DNA from 2 places in the Halomonas sp. WWR20 genome. Region 2 is predicted to be linked to the other one. Evidence: predicted binding sites of a transcription regulator. Region 2 holds the regulator's gene; the other holds the start of a gene.

Evidence for each region. The regulator FliA, encoded in region 2, starts transcription of late flagellar genes. The targets are predictions, from matches to a motif close to CTAAAGTTNNNNNNNNNNCNGCCGATA.
Region 1: flgM (flagellar biosynthesis anti-sigma factor FlgM) is a predicted target of FliA. The motif match lies at 3,122-3,148, and genes of this name have one in related genera.

Annotation. Positions count from the first base shown of each region.
Region 1 covers NZ_JBTRHR010000003.1:39,651-45,354, reverse strand. The annotation lists gene ACW4DH_RS06635 (flagellar hook protein FlgE) at 1-410, opposite strand, end outside; gene ACW4DH_RS06630 (flagellar hook assembly protein FlgD) at 493-1,191, opposite strand; gene flgC (flagellar basal body rod protein FlgC) at 1,204-1,611, opposite strand; gene flgB (flagellar basal body rod protein FlgB) at 1,617-2,033, opposite strand; gene flgA (flagellar basal body P-ring formation chaperone FlgA) at 2,273-2,986, shown strand; gene flgM (flagellar biosynthesis anti-sigma factor FlgM) at 3,183-3,461, shown strand; gene ACW4DH_RS06605 (flagella synthesis protein FlgN) at 3,476-3,928, shown strand; gene ACW4DH_RS06600 (TatD family hydrolase) at 3,998-4,918, opposite strand; gene ACW4DH_RS06595 (EboA domain-containing protein) at 4,918-5,704, opposite strand, start outside.
Region 2 covers NZ_JBTRHR010000001.1:124,701-130,404, forward strand. The annotation lists gene ACW4DH_RS00520 (PqiC family protein) at 1-313, shown strand, start outside; gene ACW4DH_RS00525 (DEAD/DEAH box helicase) at 538-1,866, shown strand; gene ACW4DH_RS00530 (RNA polymerase sigma factor FliA) at 1,872-2,573, opposite strand; gene ACW4DH_RS00535 (putative bifunctional diguanylate cyclase/phosphodiesterase) at 2,674-4,872, opposite strand; gene ACW4DH_RS00540 (flagellar protein FlhE) at 5,042-5,482, opposite strand; gene ACW4DH_RS00545 (hypothetical protein) at 5,479-5,704, opposite strand, start outside.

The DNA of each region.
Region 1 (5,704 bases), on a different contig from region 2:
TCGGCCTGGCCACCGGTCGGGATGGCGGCATTGACGGTATTGAAGTTGCTGACGTTGTAGCCGGTCAGTTGGGCGCCCTGGGCGTTGACCAGGTAACCGTCGCTGGTCATGGTCAGCTGGCCGTTGCGGGAATAGCCGACCTGCCCGCCCTGATTGAAACGGAAGAAACCGTCGCCGCTGATCGCCAGGTCCAGATCGCGGTTGGTGGTTTCCAGCGTGCCGTTGTTGAAATTCTGCAGCACACCGGCGACCCGCGTGCCCAAGCCGACCTGGCTGCCGGCGAAGACGTCGGCAAACTGTACCGAGGAGCTCTTGAAGCCCTTGGTCTGGGAGTTGGAGATGTTGTTGCCGATGGCGTCGAGCTGAGTGGAGGCTGCGTTGACCCCACTCAATGCTTGTGAAAAGCCCATGATTCAGTTCCTTAATTTATAAAGTGACAGGCAATCAAGTGGTGACAGCGCGCATGCATACTGCGCTCATCACTGTCATTGGTTATAGAATCTGACGGACATCCGCCAGCTTGACGTCATCCATGTTCGGTCCCAGGTCGAGCAGCGGCTCCCCGTCACCTTTCATCACACCGCTGACCAGCCCATAGTTGAGCAAGGTATAGGAGGACACCGGCTCGTCACCCACGGTGGCCTCGACGCGGCTAACCTTATAAACATTTCCATCAGCGGCCTTCGATTTATCATCGAGCACGCCATCCCAGTAGAACGACTGAACGCCCGCCTTGACCGACTCGGTGTTGCGTTGTGCCACCACCTGGCCCGAACCGTCGGTAATCGTAAACTTGATGTTGTCGACATCGGTTCCTAGCTCAATACCGATCGGCGTTGCCACGACATTGCCGTCAGCGTCCGAGCCCACACGGATCTCATTGCCCGGCACCAGTACGCCCTGACCGATCAGCGCGGTGGCCTGCAGTGACTGTCCCGCTTCGATCTGTCCGGTAATGCCTTCCAGCGTGGTATTGAGTTCCTGAATGCCGCTGACGGTATTGATCTGCGCCATCTGCGAAGTCAATTCCGCGTTCTCCATGGGACTCATCGGGTCCTGATTCTTCAACTGCGTAATCAGCAGCGTCATGAAGCGGTCGTTGAGCTCTCCCGCGGTATCCGTGCCGGTGGTACCAGTGCTGCCGACATTATTGATGTTGGCAAGGGTGCTGCTGCCGATAGGGCTAGCCATGTCGCGTCTCCGTTAGCCTTCGCCAATGGTCAAGGTCTTGAGCATCATCGTCTTGCTGGTGTTGAGCACCTCGACGTTGGCCTGATAGGAGCGCGAGGCGGCAATCATGTTGACCATTTCATTGACCGGCTCGACGTTGGGCATCGAGACATAGCCCTGCTCGTCGGCCAGGGGATGCTCGGGGCGATATTCAAGACGCAGCGGAGACTCGTCCTCCACCACCTCGGACACACGCACGCCACCGGTGCCATGCGCCCCCTGGGAGACGGTCTCGAACATCACCTGCTTGGCGCGGTAGGCCTCGCCATCGGGGCCGGCCACACTGTCGGCATTGGCCAGGTTGCTGGCGGTCACGTTCATGCGCTGTGCCTGGGCACTCATCGCCGAACTGGAAATTTCAAAGACACTGAACATCGACATAGGGCTTACTCCGGCTGCATTGCAGTTTTCAGCCCTTGGATCTTACGGCTGAGAATGGTCAGATTGGCTTGATAGCGCACTGCGTTATCGGTGAAGTTGCTGCGTTCCCGATCCATGTCGACGGTGTTACCGTCCAGACTGGGCTGATCCGGCACGCGGTAGAGCAGCTCGCGCCCCAGTCCCGCGCCGTGGGCCTGGGCAGGCACATGGCGGCTCGATGTCGTGTTCAGCGACAGCGCGTTGGCACTGGACCGCCCCTGCGTCATCACCTGGTCGAGTTCCTTGGCGAAATCGAAATCGCGCGCCTTGTAGTTCGGCGTATCGGCATTGGCGATGTTGCCGGCCAGTACCTGCTGCCGCTCCGCGCGCAGATTGAGTGCTTCCTGGTGATAGCGCAGTGCGCCGTCAAGCTTATCGATCATTCTTGGTATCCCTGCTGTCCCGGTGTCTTGTCTCCAGCGGCCCGCGCCGTTCGGGAGGATGTGCAGGCTGGAGAATAGCCCGCCCCCTGTCACCCCAAACGCCGGAACAGGCTCTCAATTGCGCGTCATTTCCGCCTTTGGCAATCCCGCTCAGCGCCTAGAATCGTTTCCCATCAGTGCGCCTGGATGTCCTCGGCGCATGTCATGCCAGAACATCGGCAGCGCAAGAGGGGCTTATCATGGCGCAACCCAGCACACGCAAAGGGCGAAAGACGCTTTATCTGGCCGGGCATATCGTGGCTTTGCCTCTCATGGCCCTGATCGCCGCGCTGAGCTGGGCGCCCATCGCGCTGGCCAGCGACCAGGCGGTCATCAATGCGGTCGAGGAGTTTCTGTATGCGCAGGCCGAAGGCGAAGATATCAGCGTGGAGGTACGCCCCTCGACGGCACGCCTGCCGGAGTGCGCCAACCCCGAGCCGTTTCTGCCTCGCTCAGGCCCGCCCCAGGGGCGTGTCACCGTCGGGGTCCAGTGCGGCGAACAGCGGCGCTATATGCAAGCCACGGTGGCGATCAACACGCGCCACCTGGTCGCCAGCCGCGATATCGCCCCCGGCACGACGGTGACTCGGGACATGTTCGAGTGGCACACCGCCGACCAGAGCCGCCTGCCCCGGCAATGGCTGGACGACCCGCAAACCCTCATCGGCGCCGTCACCACTCGGCGCATCCCCGCCGGCACCGCTTTGCAGTCTTCGATGGTAAGAGAGCGTTATCTGGTCAGGCGTGGCGAGCCGGTTACTCTGGTGGCGCAAGGGGCGGGGTTTCGGATTACTCGCGAGGCGAAGGCGCTTGAAAGTGGCGGCATGGGCACCTCGATACGGGTGCGCACCGATGATGGCAACATCCTGCATGCCCAGGTAAGCGGAGAGAGCCGGCTCAATGTCGTCTTCTGAGCGATTCAACGTCGCTATCGAAAGCCTTTAGCCGACGCGCTAGACTTGTTGTTTTACCGGAAACCGGCGCCGCATGCCGCTCAAGGGGCTCGAAGCGCAGAAACTCATCTGCGCAAACATTTATGAGCAGTTTCCCTAAAGCTTTGGCCTGCAGCGCCGATACTTCCTACAAGCCCGCTTTCAAGAGACCAGAACCTTGAAAATCGACACATTGCAGTCATTGACCCGCTTGCCGGGACAGGAAAAGTCCGGCAACAGCACGTCAACCGTAAGTGACACCACGCGCACCGCGCCCGCCACTGCCGCAACAGTGACCACCCTCAGCCAGGCCGCTTCCGGCGATGCCGGCCAGGATATCGATACGGCACGCGTTGCGGAAATTCGGCAGGCCATCAGCGAGGGCCGCCTCGATATTCGTTCAGACAAGATTGCCGATGGTCTCATCCAGAGCGTACGAGACCTGCTCGGCGAGTGAGGATAGAAGCTTCCATGAACTACCGTGAATGCCTGCGCCGCCAGAAGGCGGCCCTGGAATCGTTCGTCGCGCTGCTCGACGAAGAGCACCTGCAACTTGCCCAGGGGCAAATCGACGGCGAGGCGTTGTCGCGCCTTGCCGCCGACAAACAGCGCATTGCCGCGGAAATGGAAGAGTACGAGCAAGCCCGGCTAGCCGCTCAGCGCGCCTCGGGCCATGGTGAAGGACTGCGCGGCGCCGAACGCGCCGCCCAGGAAAGCCAGTGCCTCGATGACTGGGGCGACATGCGCACGCTAGCCGAACAGGCACGGCAGAAAAACCGCATGAACGGCCTGATGATTAACATGCGTCTGGAGCATAATCAGAAGGCCATCAACTTCCTGTCGGAAGCGGCGGGCAGCACACTTTACGGCCCCACCGGCCAGTCGCGGCGCAAGGGATTCGGGGGAATCAGCTCCCGGGCGTGATGCAAGCCCGGTCGCTTTAAGTCGCTTTAAGCCCAGTCAATGCTGGGCTTTTCCGCTACCTTCTACTTGCTACTCGATCAGCAGGTTTTCGGCACGGTGCTCTCCGGGTGTCTCGATGCGTGGCTCGCGTCCACCACGCAGGATCGAGTTACCCTCGAATAGCGTTCGCTGATCGATCTCCGGCGGATTGAGCCAATCCTCCTCGCGTATCTGTCCGCTCTTGCCGTAGACCTCCAACGCGTTGGCATAGGTCACCTTGCGCACCGTCTCTTCCGACACGCCTTGCTCCAGCGCCAGTCTGGCGGTCTTGGCCACCCCCAGGCAGTCGGAGATTCCCCAGTCGCAGGCGCTGTCCACGATGATGCGCTCTCCGCCATACTGCTTGAGCACTTCCACCATGCGCGCATTGCCCATCTTGGTCGATGGATAGATGGAGAACCCCGCCCAGAAGCCCCGCTCCAGGGTTTCGGCGACGGTTTCCTCATTGTTATGGTCTATCACCACCCACGACGGATCGACCCCCATCTCCTCGCAGACATCCATGGAGCGCGACGTGCCGCGTTTCTTGTCGCGATGCGGCGTGTGCACCATGACCGGCAATTTCAATTCGCGGGCCAGCTCCAGCTGGGCGCGGAAGTATTTATCTTCCAGCGGCGTCTGCTCGTCATAGCCGATCTCGCCGATGGCGACGACGCCTTCCTTCAGCGCGAAGCGTGGCAGCCATTCCATTACGCCTTCGGCAAGTTCCTCATTGTTGGCTTCCTTGGAATTCAGGCCCACGGTGCAATAGTGGCGAATGCCAAACTGTCCGGCGCGGAACCGCTCCCAGCCCACGATCGTGGACAGGTAATCGACATAGGTGCCGACGAAGGTCCGTGGCTGCCCCAGCCAGAACGCCGGCTCGATCAATGCGACGACACCGGCCGCCGCCATGGCTTCATAATCATCGGTGGTGCGGGAAATCATGTGCGCGTGGGGATCGATAAACATCAGGCAGCCTCGGTCGTCGACAGGGTGTCCCAACTGATGCGGCCTGCGTCGAGGTCGTTGATCAGCGAGGTGGAAGCCAGAATCTCGCGGGCTTGCGCAGAGGGGCTGGAAGAAAGCGCCAGCGCAGCGGCAACCCGCTCTTGGGCATTGCCCGCGAGGGCGCGCTGCAAATCGTCAAACGCGCCGACGTCATCGGCAAAGGGCCCCACGCAGCGCCACAATTCAGGCGAGACGGGACGTTTCGCCGCCCAGCGTTCATGCGCATAGTCCAGCAGGATCCGGGCCAGCTCAGGGTTCGCCCGTTCATCCAGGCCGTCAATCGGCGCAAGACGGCTGCCGACAAATAGTGCCTTGAGCACCATGTGATTCCAGCGGTGCTCGTCGAAATGGTCACGCGGATAGGGATTGTGATGGGCAATCGACTCGAAGACTGCACGCATGTTCGAACGCAGCCCCTCCCCCACTTCGAACGCCAGGCTGTCCGGTTCGGGATACAGCGGCAGGCCACGATAAAGCGCCATCAGTTCCCCCACGTCCGCCGTACGCCGCAAATCCTTGAATTTGCCGGCGAATGTCCGCTCCCCCCGATGCGCGAGAAGCGCGGCCACCCGTGCCGCCCCGTCCACGCTCCAGCCCTTGGGACACCAACCGGGGCGCATCGCCTCCGCTTCCGCCAGGTCCTCTTGAGACAAGGACAGATCCGCCTTGCCTAGTTGACGAGGCGCCAGCCCCATCACGATGTGCAACTCGCGTTCAGGTGCCCCGGCTGCCAGCATCGCCAGCCGC
Region 2 (5,704 bases):
GCGTCATCATTTGAGTCTTGCACTACCCGAGGTTCGTGTGCTGCGCGAAAATCGCGGGGCGGATGCGGAACAGTCGCTCAGTGTCAGGCTCGACGTGGAAAATTTTCAGGGACGCCATGACGGTATGGCAGTGGTCAGCGGGCAATGGCAGTTGCGCGATCCCAGCGGCCGGTTGCTCTCGCTGCAGCACTTCGACATTGAGCGCGCCCTGGATGCGGACGGCTATCCTGCGCTGGTCCGTAGCCTGGGGAGCGCCTGGCAGACGGTTGCCGAGCAACTCGCAGATGAAATAGCCAACCAGCCGTCCCTGTAGTGCGATCACCCTCGCATCGCCGAAACTTGCCTGCGCGGGGTTAGACAAAAGATGCATAAGTTACAGAACTCTGGCATCATGCCGGGGCGGCTTACGACCAGTCACCTCGCCGCTTCCATTCCAGGCGCGTTTTTGTTCCCGCCCTGATTCCTGTTTTGAAACGCCTCGGCCCTTGACTGACACCTATTCATAGGTGACCGGCGGATGTGCGTTGCGGAGTTTTCATGTCCTTTTCCGAACTTGGCCTATCCGCCGAGCTGTTACGTGCTATCGAGACACAAGGTTATTCCACCCCTACCCCCATACAGCAGCAGGCGATTCCTGTCGTGCTCAAGGGCGGTGATTTGCTGGCCAGTGCGCAGACCGGCACCGGCAAGACCGCAGGTTTTACGCTACCGATGCTGCAACGCTTGAGTGGCGGTGCCCGCCCCCGCTCGCGGCAGGTCCGGGCCCTGGTGCTGACCCCGACACGCGAACTTGCCGCCCAGGTCGGCGATAGCGTGAAAACCTATGGGCAGCACCTGCCTCTGCGCTCCCTGGTCATCTTTGGTGGCGTGGGCGCCCAACCGCAGATCGACGCCATGAAGCCCGGGGTCGATATCTTGATCGCCACACCGGGACGCCTGCTCGACCTGCACCAGCAGCGCCACGTCGACCTGTCCCAGGTCGAGATCCTGGTACTCGATGAAGCCGACCGCATGCTCGACATGGGCTTTATCCGAGATATTCGGCGCATTCTCGGCCTATTGCCGGCCAAACGTCAGAACCTGTTATTCTCAGCGACGTTCTCGGCGGAGATCCAGACGCTGGCCAACGGGCTGCTGAACGCGCCGAGCACTATCGAAGTTGCGCGGCGCAACACCACTGCCGAAACCGTCGATCAAGCCGTTTTTCGGGTCGACCGTGGCCAGAAGCGCGAGCTGCTCGCTCATCTGATCCAGACGCATCGCTGGTATCAAGTGCTCGTCTTTACACGTACCAAGCATGGCGCCAACCGGCTCGCCGAACAGCTTTCCAAGCAGGATATCCCGGCCATGGCCATCCATGGCAACAAAAGCCAGTCGGCACGTACGCGAGCGCTCGGCGCGTTCAAGGACGGCAGTTTGCAAGTGCTGGTGGCAACGGATATCGCAGCGCGCGGTCTGGATATCAGCGAACTTCCGCACGTCGTCAATTTCGAGCTGCCCAACGTACCCGAGGATTACGTGCATCGTATCGGCCGTACCGGACGCGCGGGCAGCGAAGGCCGAGCGATCTCTCTGGTCTGTATCGATGAAGACAAGCTACTTTCGGATATCGAAAAGCTGATCAAGCGCAAGCTGCCCAGCCATGTCGAGCCGGGCTTCGAACCCGACCCTAATGCCAAGCCCGAGCCCATCGAGAATGGTCGACGCGGTCAGGGGGGACGCCGTGAGGGTGGCGGCGGTCAGCGTCGCCAGGGCAATGGTGCTAGAAGTGGTGGGAATTCTGCCGCCAAGGGTCAACGCCAGGGCGCTTCCGAAAAGCCGGCACGTCGTCGCCAATCTCGAGGCACCGGTCACAACCACGGTTGATTCGTTCACGCCGCCAGCCGTGAGCGCAGCCGCGCCACGGCCTGGCTATGCAACTGACAGACTCGCGATTCGCTGACCCCGAGGACGGCCCCGATCTCCTTGAGATTGAGCTCTTCCTGATAATACAGGCCCAACAGCAGCTTTTCACGCTCCGGCAAGCCATCGATGGCGCTGATCAGCTGTTCGCGCTGGTCGCCCTGCAGCAGCGATTCCAACGGGGATAATGGTGTCCCCTCCCCCCCGGCTGCCGGCTCGCCGCTCTCCTCGACCACTTCATCGAAAGCCAGCAAGTGCCCGTTGTTGGCATCGATCAGCAATTGCTGATAATCCGTTAACGACATTTCCAGTTCCGCGGCAATCTCGCGCTCTTCGGCAGGTCGGCCGAAACGCTGTTCAAGCCGTCGAACCGCCTGGTCCAGCGCCCGCGCATTACGCCGCACGCTGCGGGGTATCCAGTCACGGCTGCGCAGCTCATCAATCATCGCTCCGCGGACACGTTGGCTGGCGTAGGTGGAGAAGCTGGCGCCCTGTCCAGTATCATAGCGCCCCAGCGCATCGAGCAGCCCAACCATGCCAGCCTGAATAAGATCCTCAATGTCGACGCTCGCCGGTAAACGCACCTGAAGCCCCAACGCATGGCGTCGTACCATGGGTAGATGTTGCTCAAGCAGTTGAGAGTGATTGATTTTGCCCTGTGCCGTATACATCGCCTCGCCTCGGGTCGGAGTTAGCTCAAGTTCAGTGACACATGACACTGATCCATGACCCCACGCTTGGCATTATTGACGCGACGGCGCATCTCCCAAGTCACGAATACCCGTTACTTCCAGCCCCTATTTTCCATTTTGTATCAATATGTATCGTATGCCAGGCAATGATCTCTTCAAACGGCATGGGTTTGGCGAAAAGATAGCCCTGCAACTGGTCGCACCCGTACTGCTGCAGCAGTAGATGCTGCTCGGTACTTTCGACCCCTTCGGCCACGACGATCAGGTTCAGCGCATGGGCCATGCGGATGATGGCATCGACGATATTGCGATCGTCGTCGTCGTCGACCATGTCCATGATGAAACTGCGATCAATCTTGAGAGTGTCGACGGGGAAGCGCTTGAGATAGCTGAGACTGGAGTAGCCGGTGCCGAAATCGTCAAGCGCCACCGAAGCGCCGGCTGCTCTCAGACGCGTCAACAGTTCAGCGGCTCGAGCCGGCTCCTGCATCAGCGAGCTCTCGGTAATCTCCAGGGAGATCTCTCCCGGCGAAACATGGTGATGGCGCATGATACGCTGCAGTTGATCGGCGAAATCGGATTCCATTAACTGACGGGCCGCAATATTCACGGCGATTTGCGATACGAGCCCTTTCGCCTTCATGCGCTGCAAGTCCTGACAGACCCGCTCAAGAATCCAGTAGCCCACCGGTACTATCAGCCCGGTATCCTCAAGCACCGGAATGAACTGGGCCGGGGACATGGGAGTATTGTCGGGGCCACGCCAGCGTAACAATGCCTCGAAACCGACCAGCTCGAAGGTACAAGCATCCACCTTGGGTTGGTAATGCAGCTGGAATTCCTCGTTCTCCCAGGCCCGGTTCAATGCACTTTCCAGCGAGAACCGGCTGAGTGTCGTTTCGTCGTCCCCCGACTTGAAAAAACGGATCGTGTTGCGTCCTTGATACTTGGCATTGGACAGAGCGACATCCGCGTTCTGCATCAGGATATCGGTGTTTTCGCCATCCTGCGGGTAGCTGGAGATGCCGATACTGGCGGTAATGAACACCGCATTGCGACCGAGCGTAAAGCGCTGACTGAGCGCCACCGAGATGCCATGCGCCACGACACGCTGATCTTCCTGGCTGCGCTCACCCTCCAGCACCACCGCAAACTCGTCCCCTCCCAGACGCGCCAGCAGTGCCGCCGAGTTCAATGCGACATGAATACGCCCGGCAACCTGCTTGAGCAATTCGTCGCCCTGATGAGGCCCCAGGCTATCGTTGATTTGCTTGAATCGGTCGAGCCCTACGAGCAACAGCTGAAAAGCTTGGCGTTTGCGGCAGGCTCTGCCCAGCCACTCCTGACAATGTGTACGGTTGGCAAGGCCCGTCAGTTGATCATGGTTGGCGAGATAATGCAGACGCTGCTGACGTTCCCGCTCCTCGGTAATATCGGACAGTACACCCACCATGCGCACCAACCGTCCTGCTTCGACGACCGGATAGCGCAGGTCATGAACCCAAACCACATTTCCATCGGGATTTAGCAGACGGTACTGCAGATCGACAGGTGCGGGATCCTGCATCCATTCATGACAACTGTCGGCGACTTTCTGGACCTGGGAGACATCCTCGGGATGGATATGTCGCATCCAGGCGCGCGCATCATCACTCAGCGTATCGAGCCCCACCCCCAGAATACGCTCGAAGGAGGGACTGATATATTCGTAGCGCCCTTTTTGCAAATCGTACACCCAAAAGACTTTGGGCACCTTGTCGATCAGCTCATGCAAGCGCGCCTCGCTTCTCTCGAGCGCAGCGTTCAGGCGCTGCTGTTCACTCACGTCCCGCGACACGATCAGTACGAAGCGTCGACCGGATACGTGCAATGGCACGAAACAGAGCTGCCAGTCGCAGCATCCCCCCCGGCAGTTCTGTCGCCAGGCGATATGCTGCCGACGTGTTCCCTCCAGCGCCTGCTCGAGCAGCTTCTGCAGTTGTGCACGCTGCCCCTTGGGCCATCGGTACGCCCAAGGCCGGCCAAGCGCCGTCTCGCTATCCACGTATCCCAACTGCATGCGGCCCTGGTGTGCCACGAAACATACCAGCCCCTGCTCATCGACGATTTCGATGCAGCCGTTCTGGGCGTCAATCAGCCCTGCGAGCAGGGCTCGCAACACATTGTCCTGTCGAGCGTAGGTGTAATGAGCAGCCACCTCACGAACGCCCCCATCTGTGTCGCCATTTATCAGGCGTTCGATAAGGGCCAGATCGTTGTTGGAATTCAGCAGCGCCATAGCAAGTTCCACAGTCCTGTCAGTGGATAAACGGCTCGGCCGCAAGCCAGTCTTTTATATACGTACAAGCCGACACGGACGGTCAGCTCTTATCCCTATCGACTGCTGGTGGCAAAACTGTAATTTCCCGGAGCGGCCACGCAAGTGGCCCAGCGCTCAACCGGCGGCATCACTGATAATCGACGATGACCTGCAGGCCTTTTACACGCATCGATGTTGCGTGTCTCACCCCAGACGACAGGCGAAAGCGAAAATACACCGCGCTATCAGCCGGCAAACCTGCCAGCGCCTCAGTGGTTCCCTGCCCTGCCGGTAGCGCCGTGCAGCGCGTCGGATGGCATAGCCATGCTTCCAGCACCGGCGTGACATCCGGTGGCGCCTGATAGCGCCAGCGCACCCGGGTGATACGGCCTCGATGTGCGGGGCTTTCGGCAGGAGGCTGCAGGTTCTTCGAGGTTTCGAGCCGTCCCGGCGTGGTCAGCAGCACGCTTTTGCCTTGAGCGACCCAACTGCCTGCCGCTGCCCACGCCGGAGACACTGACAACATACCCACCGCCAGGACAAGGCTCAGGGCATTCACCAGCCCCAGGGCAAGACGCGCCAGCCTCATTTAGTCATCCCCTGCTGATGAGTTTCACGTTCCTGCAGAATCAGCAGTTCGGTGTCGAGATACCGTGCAGCCGACTGCTGCAGGTTCTTGAGTAGGCCCGATGCCGGGGACAGCCCGGCATGCACCACCAGCAGACGCGACGGGCCATCTGCCAAGCGCAGCCGTTTCAGGGCCAGATAGGCACGACGAAAGCCGTCGGAGTCATGCTCGACCCACAGTGCC